4 regions of the Paraburkholderia jirisanensis genome follow, and region 1 is predicted to be linked to each of the others. Evidence: riboswitches for the same ligand, from Rfam matches in the RefSeq annotation. Region 1 holds a riboswitch; each other region holds the start of a gene.
The links. A riboswitch is a leader RNA that binds a small molecule or an ion and turns the genes downstream of it on or off. The one in region 1 is predicted to bind cobalamin.
Positions count from the first base shown of each region.

Region 2: another riboswitch for cobalamin. It lies ahead of ACYVNQ_RS12985 (precorrin-3B synthase); the one in region 1 lies ahead of ACYVNQ_RS30225 (TonB-dependent receptor).
Region 3: another riboswitch for cobalamin. It lies ahead of ACYVNQ_RS12935 (cobalamin biosynthesis protein); the one in region 1 lies ahead of ACYVNQ_RS30225 (TonB-dependent receptor).
Region 4: another riboswitch for cobalamin. It lies ahead of ACYVNQ_RS15545 (CbtB domain-containing protein); the one in region 1 lies ahead of ACYVNQ_RS30225 (TonB-dependent receptor).

Region 1 covers NZ_BAAGSQ010000030.1:73,473-76,677, reverse strand. Annotated here, with positions in the region: gene ACYVNQ_RS30225 (TonB-dependent receptor) at 1-1,585, opposite strand, end outside; cobalamin riboswitch at 1,895-2,046, opposite strand; gene maiA (maleylacetoacetate isomerase) at 2,093-2,764, opposite strand; gene ACYVNQ_RS30215 (carbonic anhydrase) at 3,051-3,205, shown strand, end outside.
Region 2 covers NZ_BAAGSQ010000025.1:237,036-240,240, reverse strand. Annotated here, with positions in the region: gene ACYVNQ_RS12995 (catalase) at 1-793, shown strand, start outside; gene ACYVNQ_RS12990 (ankyrin repeat domain-containing protein) at 886-1,494, shown strand; cobalamin riboswitch at 1,603-1,779, shown strand; gene ACYVNQ_RS12985 (precorrin-3B synthase) at 1,842-3,205, shown strand, end outside.
Region 3 covers NZ_BAAGSQ010000025.1:221,970-225,174, reverse strand. Annotated here, with positions in the region: cobalamin riboswitch at 1-159, opposite strand, end outside; gene ACYVNQ_RS12940 (SDR family oxidoreductase) at 220-1,038, opposite strand; cobalamin riboswitch at 1,391-1,630, shown strand; gene ACYVNQ_RS12935 (cobalamin biosynthesis protein) at 1,814-2,248, shown strand; gene cobO (cob(I)yrinic acid a,c-diamide adenosyltransferase) at 2,245-2,847, shown strand; gene ACYVNQ_RS12925 (cobyrinate a,c-diamide synthase) at 2,851-3,205, shown strand, end outside.
Region 4 covers NZ_BAAGSQ010000025.1:870,984-874,188, forward strand. Annotated here, with positions in the region: gene ACYVNQ_RS15535 (LysR family transcriptional regulator) at 1-603, shown strand, start outside; gene ACYVNQ_RS15540 (CbtA family protein) at 678-1,439, opposite strand; gene ACYVNQ_RS15545 (CbtB domain-containing protein) at 1,453-1,680, opposite strand; cobalamin riboswitch at 1,720-1,876, opposite strand; gene ACYVNQ_RS15550 (histidine phosphatase family protein) at 1,917-2,558, shown strand; gene ACYVNQ_RS15555 (hypothetical protein) at 2,704-2,922, shown strand; gene ACYVNQ_RS15560 (dienelactone hydrolase family protein) at 3,038-3,205, opposite strand, start outside.

The DNA.
Region 1 (3,205 bases):
TGATCAGCGAACCGACGCCGTCGGTACCCGTCGTGTACTGCGCATAGACGGACGTATCGGGCGTAAGCGAAAACACAAGGCCAGTACGCCAGCCGGTATGCGCGAAGGTCTTGTCGAACGACGATGCCGCGCTGTTCGCGGTAGCGAACGTATCGCGATGGAAATCGATGTGGTCGTAGCGCAAGCCGCTTACCCACGCGAGCCGCCCGGTCAGCTCAAGCCGGTCTTCGGCGAATACCGACGCCTGATGGGTGGTGGTGCGAAACGCCGGTACCGTCGCGTCAGGGCTCATGAACACGCCCGGATCGAAGTTGAACGCCGGGACAGTCGACGATCCGTCGAACGGTGAATTGCTGGTATCGAGGAACGAGATTTCGTTGAAGTCCGCGCCCACTACGAGGCGGCTTTTGTGGCCCCACAGATTACCTTCGACAGTCGTGTCAAGCGTATCGCCGATCTGCTTCTCGTGATGCAGGATCTCGATGTAGTCGCTGCGCAGCACGTTGCCGTCGGGCAGCAGCGAGTAACTTTCGCTGTCGTGCCAATGACGGTTGGTCAGCAAATAGTAAAGCTGGTTGCGCACCGTGATGCCGGGCGTTGCGCGCCACGTGGTGTTCAGTCGCGTCCACTGGTCGTAGTACGAGATATCCGAATCGCCGACGTTATAGTTCTGGAAGCGAAGCGCGGGGTTCAACTGCCCGTCCTCGACCGGCACGCCGAAATAGCGCGCGGGTTTTTGCCGCCCGTAGTCATAGTCGAGCGTGAACGACAGCGTCGGATTGACGTCGAGGCGCAGCGCACCGCCAAGCGCCGTCGTGTGTGTGTCGCCGCGCGGCAGCCAGCCGTTCGAACGGTCGTCGCTCACGTAGAAGCGATAGGAAAGCATCGGCCCCAGCGCGCCCGTCGTGTCGAGCGCCACGCGTTTCTCGCCATAAGAGCCGGCGCCAAGCTGGATGGTCGTCGCATAGTCGCGTTGCGGCGCTTTCGGCACGACGTTGATCACACCGCCAATCCCGCCCTCCCCATACAACACCGAAGCCGGGCCGCGCAGCACTTCGATACGATCCACCGACCAGGTGTCGAAAGGGAACGTCACCGTGCCCGCGCCCGGAAACATCCGCACGCCGTCGTACAAGGTCGTGACCGATTCAGGTCCGCTAAAACCGCGCACCGAAACGGAGGTGCCGCCGTTGCCCGGTGCAGCGTCGGTAGCAAAGCCCGTCGCGCGGGTCACGGCTTGCGTCACGCTGCGGTCGCCCCGCTCTTCGATCTGGCCGCTGGTGATCGTTTCGACGCTAGCCGGCGTATCGAGACTCGACAGACCGAGCCGGCTGCCGGTGCTTACAGGTGCAGTCAGATCGGGCGCGTTCGCCGTATTGCGCGTGGTGGCCTGAATGTGCACGGCAGGCAGTGTGGCATCGGGCGACGTCGCAGCGGAACCGCCGCTCTGCGAATCAGGCGCTGACGGTGCGTCCGCCAATGCCGGTAAAGCGTGAAGCAACCATGCACAGGCAAACGCACTGCCGCATAGATGATTCCGTCGTGCCGCGCGTCTCGCGAGTGAACGCGTCGTTAAGGTTTTCATTCCCCGTTACATCCTGTCGTCTTGTGTCTCGCGCGAAAGCGCGTGTCATCGGCGCCGGACGTGCGAAGCCACCTGCGTCGATTCGACTGGCAGGAACATGCACGTTTTCGGTTACCGCTCGAGAGGCGTCACATCGATAACGCCGTACGTTCTGCGCTAGGCAGTCGGTCGAGATGCGGCGTAACGGGGAGAATGGATCGCACACTCGCGAGGCAACGCAGGCATGTGCGACGGGTTGGCGGATCGAGCCATGTCGAGATCTCCAGGGGTTTCGCGCCCCAAAAGCAGCATCAGAAGAAACAAGCTGGGAACCAGCAGGAAACAAAGGCCCAGGTCTGACTTCCGGTATCGACGTCGCAACGACGAGACCGGTCACAGTGGCGCGACCGCGCTGGATTTTCACCAGCTTCCGGGCTTTGTGCCTGCGATTGTACATGCGCGCCAACAATCGGCTATGGCGACGCACCTGAGTCCATCGAAATGACTCGGTGAGGCGTGTTGATGCGCTTAGCCGGCTCGACCCGGCGCGCCTTCCTGAAGCATCGGCCGCGCACGCGCAAATTCATCGAGCGCCGCGCAATTTTTCACGATCCGTTCGATGGTTGGAATCCCTTCGATCCTGATATCGAAGGCCTGCGTAATCGTCCAGATGCTGACAAGGCATATGTCCGCGATGGTCGGCGTATCGCCATGGCAAAACTTGCCCGTTTCGGGTTCCGTCGCAAGACGCGTCTCGAGTCCCTTCAGATTGAACGTCAACCAGTGAACCTGCCAGGCTCGCCACGCCGCTTCATCGAAGCCGCCCGACGTCGTCAGATACTGCCTGGTGCGAGCCGTCAACAGCGGGTTGGTATCGGTGGCCAACACGGCGGCGATCGATCGAACGCGCGCCCGTTCATAAGAATCAGCCGGAAGCAGCGGCGGCTGAGGGACCTTCTCTTCGAGAAACTCCAAAATCGCAAGCGATTGCGTAAGCGGCGCATGCCCTTCCTCGATTAACGCCGGAATGGCTCCAAGCGGATTGATCGCGAGGAATGCTGCACTTCTGTGCTCGCCCTTCTCCAGATTGACGAAGCGCTCCCGCGCGGCCAATCCCTTGAAATTCAGTGCGACGCGCACGCGATGCGTCGATGCGGTACGCCAGAACGCATAGAGTTCGAAATCCGTATTTTTCGACATGAGGTCATCTCGTTACTAAAGACAGGAGGCTCGAGACAATAGCGTATTGCCGGCTTTCATGCGTTTGAACTGTGCAAGGTAGTGCTATGCAAATTTTTAGGCGGCCATCATATTTGCCGATATCAGGCTGCACGCGTCCGTTCAGCAAAAACCGGACAACGTTGTTTGCCGCTTTACTATTGGTGCAGCCTATAAAAACGATAACAAACCGGTCTTGGACGCTATGGTTCGGCTGTTGCATTCTTCGTTCAACGGTTCTCCGAACGAAACGCAAAAGGAGCGGGTCATGCAAGACATCATCGAAGGCTTTATCAAGTTTCGCCGCGAGGTGCTGCCGCAACACAGCGAGCTGTTCCAGCAGCTCGCCACCAGCCAGCACCCAGGCACGTTGTTCATCTCGTGTTCCGATAGCCGGCTGGTTCCGGAACTCGTCACGCAGCG
Region 2 (3,205 bases), on a different contig from region 1:
GCAAAACATTGCCGCATCGATTGGCAATGACTGGAACATGATGACCAACGACCTTTACGGCGCAATCCGTAAAGGCGATTACCCGAAATGGGATCTGTACGTTCAGGTGCTGAAGCCGGAAGATCTGAACCAGTTCGACTACGATGCGCTCGACGATACCAAAGTCTGGAGCACCGTGCCGGAGCGCAAGGTGGGCACGATGGTGCTGAACCAGGTGCCGGACAACTACTTCCAGTCCACCGAGGAATCCGCATTCGCGCCGTCGCGCATGGTGCCGGGTATCGAGCCTTCGGAAGACCGCATGCTGCAGGGCCGCATGTTCGCGTACGCCGATACGCAGATGTATCGCCTCGGCGCAAACTTCAACGATCTGCCGATCAACCGGCCGATCGTACCGGTCACCAACGTGAATCAGGACGGCGAGCTGAACGCCGGCAAGCGCACCGGCGAAGTGAACTACGAACCGTCGACGCTCGCTGAAATTCCGCAGGATCCGAAGTACAAGTACGTGCAGACGCCGCTGTCCGGCACCACGCAGCAGGCGGCGATCCACAAGACGCTGAACTTCCGCGAGGCCGGCGAGTACTATCGCGCGCTGTCGAAGCAGGACAAGAGCGATCTGATTACCGCACTGTCGGCGGACCTGAACCATGTCACCAACGACAGGAACAAGTACGCGATGCTGTCGTACTTCTACAAGGCCGATGCCGACTACGGCAAGCGTCTGGCCAGTGCGACGCACGCGGATGTATCGCGGGTGGCGGACCTGGCAGCGAAGCTGCAGGAAAACTAGGCGGCCGTGTAGCTCGCGTGCCAACTCGCGTGCCGTGCGCGGGTGTCGGCACGCGAGAGCATGCAGGTTCTCCCTCCCCTGAATTCGAGCCCATGATGCGATTGCCTGCCACGCAGCTTGCTGCGCTCGTGTCGCTGTGCACCGCGCTTTGTGCCGGATGCGCATCGACCCGCGAACTCCATACACCGCCTTCGGCCATCCCCGCGCAGCAACTGCGTCAATACGACGAAGACTGGTTCGACGCCGCGCGCCTTGGCCGCGTCGATATCCTGCAAGCGCTGACGCAAGCCGGCTATCCACTCGATGCAACCACGCCGCAAGGCTATACCGCACTCGTCCTGAGCGCCTATGACAATCATCCCGATGCGCTTGCGTTTCTGCTGAAGGCCGGCGCCAATCCGTGCGTAGCGGACAGGCACGGCAACACCGCGCTGATGGGTGCGCTGTTCAAGGGCGAGAGCGAGATCGCCCGCACCCTGATGAAGGCCTCGTGCCCGATCGACCAGACCAACAACGCGGGCGAAACCGCGCTATCGTTCGCCGCGCTGTTTGGGCGGCTCGATCTGTTGTCCGATCTGGTGGCGCGCGGCGCGAACCCGGATCACACCGATGCGCGCGGCAGCACCGCACTCGATACCGCCCGCGCACAGGGCAACCAGAGCGCGTTCGATGCGCTGGTGAAAATCGGCGCGACTCATTAGGTACCCCCGTAGGTACCCCCGTAGGCACCCCCGTAGGCACCCGCGCGGCGCAACGCCGCGCGCGGCGGCCTTGCGGGCCGCTCACGGTCGTTGGGCGTAGCGAAAAAAGGCATAATAAGCGTCGCCGGCGCCCTTCGGGGCCGAAGAGGGAACACGCATCACCGTGGCTGCCCCCGCAACTGTATGCAGCGAGTCCACACCTGAACCGCGCCACTGGTCTAACCGGGAAGGCGGTGTGGATCACGACCTGCGAGCCAGGAGACCTGCCGGCAACACTGTTCGTGCCAGCCAAACATCGGGCGGGGTGTACCGATGCCGAGCTTTTTCGCCGCCGTATGCGCGGCGAAATGCCCGGGCCGTCGCGCGACGCTTACCCGGTAACCGATTTGAACCACGCCTTTCCTGCTGTCGATGCGCCCGTTAGCGCCGCCACGCCACGTGCGTCGGCGTGTCCGGGGCTGGTGCGCATCGTCGCGGCGCGCGACGGCGGGCTGTGCCGGATCAGGCTGCCCGGCGGCGCATTGAGCGCGGACGCGGCAGACGCGATTGCCGACGCAGCGCTTGCCCATGCGTCGGGAGTGATCGAAGCGACCAATCGCGCGAACCTGCAGATTCGCGGCGTGCGCGCGGGTGAACAACAGGCGCTGATCGCGCGGTTGCTGGCGGCCGGGCTTGGGCCTGCTGGGGTCGCTGGGGTCGCTGGGGTCGCAAGCGCAGCAGACACCGCGCTCGCGCAGCCGGCGAACCCGGCCGCAGACGACGTGCGCAACCTGATGCTGAGCCCAGCCGCAGGCCGTGATCCTGCAGCACTGATCGACACGCAGCCGCTCGCCGAAGACATCCTCACGCTGCTGCGCAGCGAAGCACGTTTTGCCGCGCTGTCGCCCAAATTTGCATTGCAGCTCGATGGCGGCGAACGCCTGACGATGCTCGGTCACCCGCACGATATCTGGCTCGCCGCGCTGCCGTGCGAAGACGGGCCGCGCCTGGCATTCGGCCTCGCCGGCACCATCCCGGTTGCGCCGCATCAGCAAACCGCGCTCGCGGCAGTGCGGCCGGCGCAGGTGCCTGCGCTGGTGCGCGCACTACTCGACACGTTCATCGAGCTGGCCACCCCCGAGATGACGCGCATGCGCGATCTGCTCGCGCAGCATCCTGCAGAAGCGCTACTCGAACGCGCCGCAGCGCGCCTCGATTTTGCGTTGCTGCGCGGTCCGCAGATCGCTGCGTGGCGACGCACACCGGCAGATGCGGCATTGCGTTTCGGCGTGCAGCCGCAGCGCGAATCTGCGAGCGAAGCTGGGCGGTTATCTGAGCACCCTTCCGGCCACCTGCCTGGGCGCCCATTCACGCACGCATCGGGCGCCTCACGCGCGCTGTCGCAAGTCGGCGGCCAGCCGCCGCTCGGACGCCTCGATGCCGCGACACTGCGCGAACTCGCCACACTGGCTCGCGAAGCGGGCAACGGCACGCTGCGCATCACGCCGTGGCAAAGCGTGCTATTGCCCGACGTACCCGAGAACCACGCGCAGTCAGCACTCGCCCGCCTCGCTGCGTTGGGCTTCGCCTGCGAGCGCGCGCAGCCGTTCGCGCGGCTGATCGCCTGCGCGGGCTCGTCGGGCTGCGCGAAGGGCCTCGCCGACACCAAAGCCGATGCCGCGCAGCTCGCGCGCAGCCTGCCCGCCGCGGCCGAAGTGCATCTGAGCGGGTG
Region 3 (3,205 bases), on a different contig from region 1:
CCGGCTCTGCATCGCGACTGACGCGATGCGCTCGCCTTCCGTTGCGGGGGCAGCACAGGTTGACCCGGTCGCCGCGCGGCGGCGGACGGGGCCCGCTGTTTCCCGTTTAACTGCGCACGCCAGAACGCGCTCGCGAGCACCAGAAGTGCGTGCGAGTGTAGGCCCGGCAGTGCTGTGCGTCAAGAAAGGCGCCTGCAAGCTGCGCCGCACGGCAAGCGGTTACGAAAACTGCGCGGCGAGCTTCGCCAGATAGTCTTCGATCGGCACCGACGAACGCAGCGCGACCAGATCCTTCGACATCTGCCCGACCAGCGTGCGGAACTGCTTGTTGGCGCCCGTTGCGAGCGCGTAGATCTCGTCGACGATCAATTGCGGATCGTCGCGCAGGTTCGGGTCGCTCGACGCGAACAGCGCCTGCACCTTGTCGACGATGCGGTCGTAATCGTTGATGGTCGGATCGGTGCTGAACGTCATGTTGGACGCGAAGCTGTTGTCCTTGAAGCCGCCGGACTCGACGAGGTGCAGATCGATCGAAAGCGGCGCGAGCTCGTAGTACAGGCCCTCGATCAAGCCCTCCAGCGCGAACTTCGACATGTTGTAGAGCGAGCCGGTGGGCACCGCCGTCGTCACGCCCATGAACGAACTGATGTTGATGATCTTGCCGCGCTTTTGTGCACGCATGTGCGGCAGGAACGCGCGGATCACGTTGATCGGGCCGCGCACGTTGACGGCGAATTGCCAGTCGATGGTTTCCTCGCTCGCGAATTCGAGCGGGCCGTATGCGCCGACACCCGCGTTGTTGACCACTACATCGATGCCGCCGAATACCTCGATCGCCTCGTGCGCCGCGCGGCGTGCTTGCGATGCGTCGGTCACGTCGAGTTCGATCACATGAATACGGTCGTGCTGCGCCAGTTCATTGCCACGTGCGGTATCGCGCATCGTCGCGGCGACGTTCCAGCCTTGTTCGGCAAAGTAAAGCGCTGCGCGCTTGCCGAGGCCGCTGCTTGTGCCGGTGATGAAGACGGTGTGCGCCATGAAGGCTCTCCAGATGGGTAAAGCGGCTAGCCGCGGGTTGAGGGTGTTCTTCGTTGTTATGGACTTTACAGTCAATATAAGAAGAAAAAATATCCCACGTGATCAACATAGTGGGCGTGTGGCGATGCCGTCTATAAACATCCTAAACATCATTAAATATGCAAGAATATTCGCTTTATCCGGCTTCGAATCCAGCACATCTTCAGCAGACAGCATGTCGCCTTGCCGTGCGGATCATGGCTCCAGAAATGGATCGAACTGTCAATAAACGATCTGAATGAGCCTTTATCGTTATCGCGACGGCACGCATGGACGTTTGTGTGCGCCGGGCCGGCCACGCGCCCGCCTGTGCTATCGTATGCGCGCGTCCGGTGCCGCCCTGCGTTTTCACGCGCACAGGTGGTTAAACGGGAAACAGGAAAGCGCGGCCTGACGCAGATCGCCGCCAAACCTGTGCTGTCCCCGCAACGGTAAGCGGCCCGCAGATCCCACTCTGCACAGGCGTTTCAAAGCCACTGCCCGGCAACGCGGGTGGGAAGGCGAAACGCCTGCGGCCGTCAGCCCGGATACCGGCCAGACGCAAGGGGGCGAACGTCACGCTCGCCGATCGCCGGTTCCGCGGGGGACGGACACGGGCGCCCACGCGCGGTGCGCCTTCTTCTATCGCCATCGCGCACGCTATGTGACATCGCATGAGGCTTTTTCAGCTGCTTCATTTCATGGCCGCACGCGCAGAGCGCACGCCGGCCTGTCGTTACGCTCGCGGCGGCAGCCGATGAAACGGCTCGTGCTCGGCATCGGCTGCAGGAGCGGCGCGTCGTTCGAACAGATCGACGCAGCCGTGCGCGACGCGCTCGGCGCGCATTCGATCGACGAAGTTCTGACCGTCGCCACACTCGATTCCAAAGCTCAAGAACCCGGCTTGCTTGCGTTCTGCGCGCGGCATGCGCTAGCGCTGCAGGCCTTTTCGCGCGCGCAGATTGCTGGCGCGCCTGCAGGGCCGACACCTTCAGAGACCGTGCGTGCCCATGCCGGCGTCGGCGGCGTATGCGAGCCATGCGCGCTGCTCGCCGCGCCCGCCGGCCAGCTGATTACACCCAAACGCGTGCGCGACGGCGTGACCGTCGCGATCGCAAGCTTCGATACGGGTGCGCACGCAAGCCACGCCGCGCACGTCTCGAATCCCTCCATCGCACAGGACCCACCATGAAAACCGATCCCGAAGCCCACCTGCGCATGACACAGCGCCGCCGCGAAGGCCACGAGAAGAAACAGGCCGAGGCCACCGTCGAAAAGGGTTTGCTGATCGTCAATACGGGCACCGGCAAGGGCAAGACCACGGCTGCATTCGGCATGGCCGTACGCGTGCTCGGCCATGGCATGAAACTCGGCGTCGTGCAGTTCATCAAGGGCGCGCTGCACACGGCCGAACGCGATTTCCTCGGCGCGCTGCCGAACTGCGAGTTCATTACGATGGGCGACGGCTATACGTGGAACACGCAGAACCGCGACGCCGACGTCGCAACCGCCCGCAAAGGCTGGGACGAAGCGCGCCGGATGATCGAAAGCGGCGACTATCAGATGGTGATTCTCGACGAGCTGAACACGGTGCTGAAGTACGAATACCTGCCGCTCGACGAAGTGCTCGGCGTGCTCAACGCGCGGCCGGCGATGCTGCACGTCGTCGTGACCGGCCGCCATGCGCCCGAAGCGCTGGTCGAGGCCGCCGATCTCGTCACCGAAATGCGCATCGTCAAGCATCCGTACCGCGAGCAGCATGTGAAGGCGCAGCGCGGCGTGGAGTTCTGATCGATGACCGCGTGTCCGGCGCTGTTCATCAGCGCGCCCGCTTCCGGCCAGGGCAAGACGACCATCACCGCAGGGCTCGCGCGCCTGCATCGGCGCGCGGGCCGGCGCGTGCGTGTGTTCAAGACCGGGCCGGACTTTCTCGACCCGATGATTCTCGCGCGCGCCAGTGGCGCGCCGGTCGAATCGCTCGACCTGTGGATGGTCGGCGCGAACCGATGCCGCGAACTGCTCGCGCAAGCCGCTGCGCAGGCCGATCTGATCCTGATCGAAGGCGTAATGGGGCTGTACGACGGTACGCCGAGCAGCGCGGACCTTGCCGCCGCGTTCGGCGTGCCGGTGGTTGCGGTCATTTCAGCGA
Region 4 (3,205 bases), on a different contig from region 1:
ACCTTCGCGCGCGCTTACAGCACGGCTTTTCCGGACGTCACGCTGAACCTGCGCGAAATCGTGTCGAACGATCTTGGCCCACAGGTGCAGAACGCCCAGGTCGATGCGGCGATCATGCTGGCCGATGCGCCGCCACGCGGCCTGACCGAGCGCACCGTGCTGGTCGAGCCGTTGTGCGTGGCGCTGCCGCGTACGCATGCGCTCGCACGGCAGCGCAAGCTGCACGCCGCGCAACTGGCGCAGGAACCGTTCGTGATCGCCAGCAAGGAAGTCGGTCCGGGCCTGCACGAAACCATCGCCGGCCATTGCCGTGAGGCCGGGTTCGAGCCGGACGTGCGCTTCGAAGTGCGCTTGCAGCAGACCGTGCTAAGCCTCGTCGACGAGGGTGCGGGCGTGGCGCTGGTGCCGGCATCGATGCGCCGCGCGCAGTTGGCGGGCGTGGTATTCAAGCCGCTCGCGGATGCGCCGACGGTTTCGCAGGTGCTGGTGTGGTCGCACGCAAATCGCAATCCGTGTCTTGCGCGCTTTCTGCAGATGGTGGGCGAGCTGCCGCTCGCACCGCTTGATGGCAGCCGGCGCGCGCATGTCGCACCGGCTGCGTAGAGGAAATGGGTTCGCGGATCAGGTCGTTGCTTCGCAGATCGGATCCGCGGGACTTGCCCGCTGCTACGCGCGCTTCAACCCGCGAGGCGCCCCGGCGCCCGTGCGCCGCGCTGCACGCGTTGCATCCGTTCGACGAGCGCGCCGAACAGCAACCCAAGCACGCCCCACAGCAGCGTCTGCATGCCGAGCGCCGCGACCCGGAATTTCCACAGCACGACGGCCGGGAACGCGGCCGGCACTTCGTTGATGTCCGGCAGGCCAATCTGCACGGCCGCGATGATCGCAACGAACAGCACGCCCGCCGCAATCGAGCCGTTCCACGCACCGAGGCGCGCCGCCGCATGGCGCCGCACCTTCATTGAAAACACCAGCGCAGTCAGCGAAATCGCGATCATCAGAAAGTACAGGCCGGTGCGATAGCCGATCGTTTCAGGGTCGCCGACCGACGGCGGATTCGGCGGATACTTGAGCGCCGGCACGATTGCGATTGCGACGAATGCGCCTAGCGCGAGCAAGGCCGACAGCGCACGCGCGCTGACACGGCCGGCCCGGCCGTGAAGGTACGCAAAAGTCAGCGCGAACAAGCCGCCGATCGCCGCGCCGTACGCGAGAACGCCGGTCAGCAACCCCAGCCCCGCCTGGGTCGGACGGCTCACCAGTTCTTCTTCATGTTCGTGCGCGTGGCCTTCAGCGGCCTCTTTCGCCGCGTCCGCTTTCTCTTCGAACGAGATCGCCTGATCGACTTGCGGCTCGCCCACCACGCGGGCAAACGCGAACGTGATGAGCCCCGCGGCGATGCCTGCCAGCATGCCGCGCACCAGCAATTTACCTACCATGTTCCGCTCCGGTTCAGTGGCAGGGGAAGCCGAGCAGGTGACGGCCGTCGTGCACGAACTCATGCACGTACATGCCCGGGATCAGCGAGGTGGCGCCCTCTTCGGCACCGACGAAATACAGCACCAGCAGCAACAGCAAGCCGCCGAACACGACCCATGGCAGCAGCTCGCGCAGCGGAATCGGCGTGGGCGCGGCGGCGGGCTCGAGAGCGTCGAGCGGCTTGAGTACGGTGTCGGTCATGACGGAGATCTCCTTGGGGATGCGCGCCCCGCTAGCGATAAAGGGAAAGGTGACGAAGCTGGGTCTGACTTACGGGCCACACCAGGACCATACCGGGTGGCCGATTACAGTGGCGCGACCGCGCCGGACTTGCACCGGCTTCCGCGCTTCGGATTGCGCTTATTCTACGCGTTAAACTGTGCCGCGCCAGAAGGGGCGTGGCTCATGCGCACTGCGCGTTTCAACGGAAAGGAAAAATGCAGACACGTCTGTTGCTGGTGAGCCATGCGCCGACCGCGGCGCAGCGCAGCGGCAGGTTTGCCGGCCCCGACGAAGGGCTCGACGCGCGCGGCCACGCTGCCGCTGCCGCGTATGCGCAGGCCGCAGACCTCGCGCGCGGCAGCAGCGCGGCGCTGACGAGCCCTGCGGCCTGCGCGCGTGAGACAGCAGCCGCCCTCGGGCTCGCTGCCACCGTTTGCGATGCGCTTGCAGAGACCGACTACGGTGCCTGGCGCGGCCGACGGCTCGCTGAACTCGCCGCTGAAGCATCGCAGGCACCGCATGCCTGTCACGTGCTCGAAGCATGGCTGCGCGATCCTGCCGCCGCGCCGCCAGGCGGGGAATCTTTCGATGCGGTGTTGGCACGCGTCGGCGCATGGCTCGACGGTTTTGCCGCGCCCGATGAGGCACAAGGTCGCGCATCCGATCGCACCGTGATCGCTATCACCCATGCGGCCGTGATGCGCGCGGCGATCGTTCATACGTTGCACGCTACGTCCGCCGCCTTCGCGCACATCGAGATTGCGCCGCTTACGGTGGTCGAATTGCGCCGGTCCGCGCGCGGCTGGGCATGGTGGCCGGCACAGGCGACTGCACTGGCGACTGCGCCTCGGCAATGAGTCATGCGCGCTAAACGGCGGCTTCACGTGGTCCCTGTCGCACCACGCCCCGTGCACGTCGAACTATTTTGTCCGCTTGCCGCGGCTTTTTTTGACGTGCGATAACACCACGGTTCCGACGTTCACGTTTTCCCGAGGCAATCCGATGGCTACGCTCGAAGCGTTTCGCTCCGTGCTCGACGACACACGCACGCCCGAGATCATCCGCAACCACATCATCGATTCGCTGCAGTACGCGCTGCGCAATTACGGCCAGGTCTTCACGTCGAAGGAGATCGAGTGGCTCGCGACGTGGGACGACGCGCGCATTCCGCTCGCCGCATCGCGTGAGTTGAACAAGCGTACTGCCGAGAGCACTGGCTGAAACGACGCAGCGGCCGGCGCTAGCGCGCGGCCGCCGGGCGGCGGCTCATGTGGGCCGACTCAGGCGGGCCGACTCAGGCGAGCCAAATCACGCAGGCCGACTCATGCGAGCCAAATCACGCAGGCCGATCAAGCCCGCCGCCGCTCAACCCCGGCATCAGCGTACCGTTGCCATGCGTAAAGTCGAGCACGCGGCGCGCCGACTCGACGCCGGTCACCGGCAAGCCGGCTGGATCGAGCATGCCGATCTGCACCAGCACCGACGCCTGATCCCAATACGCGTG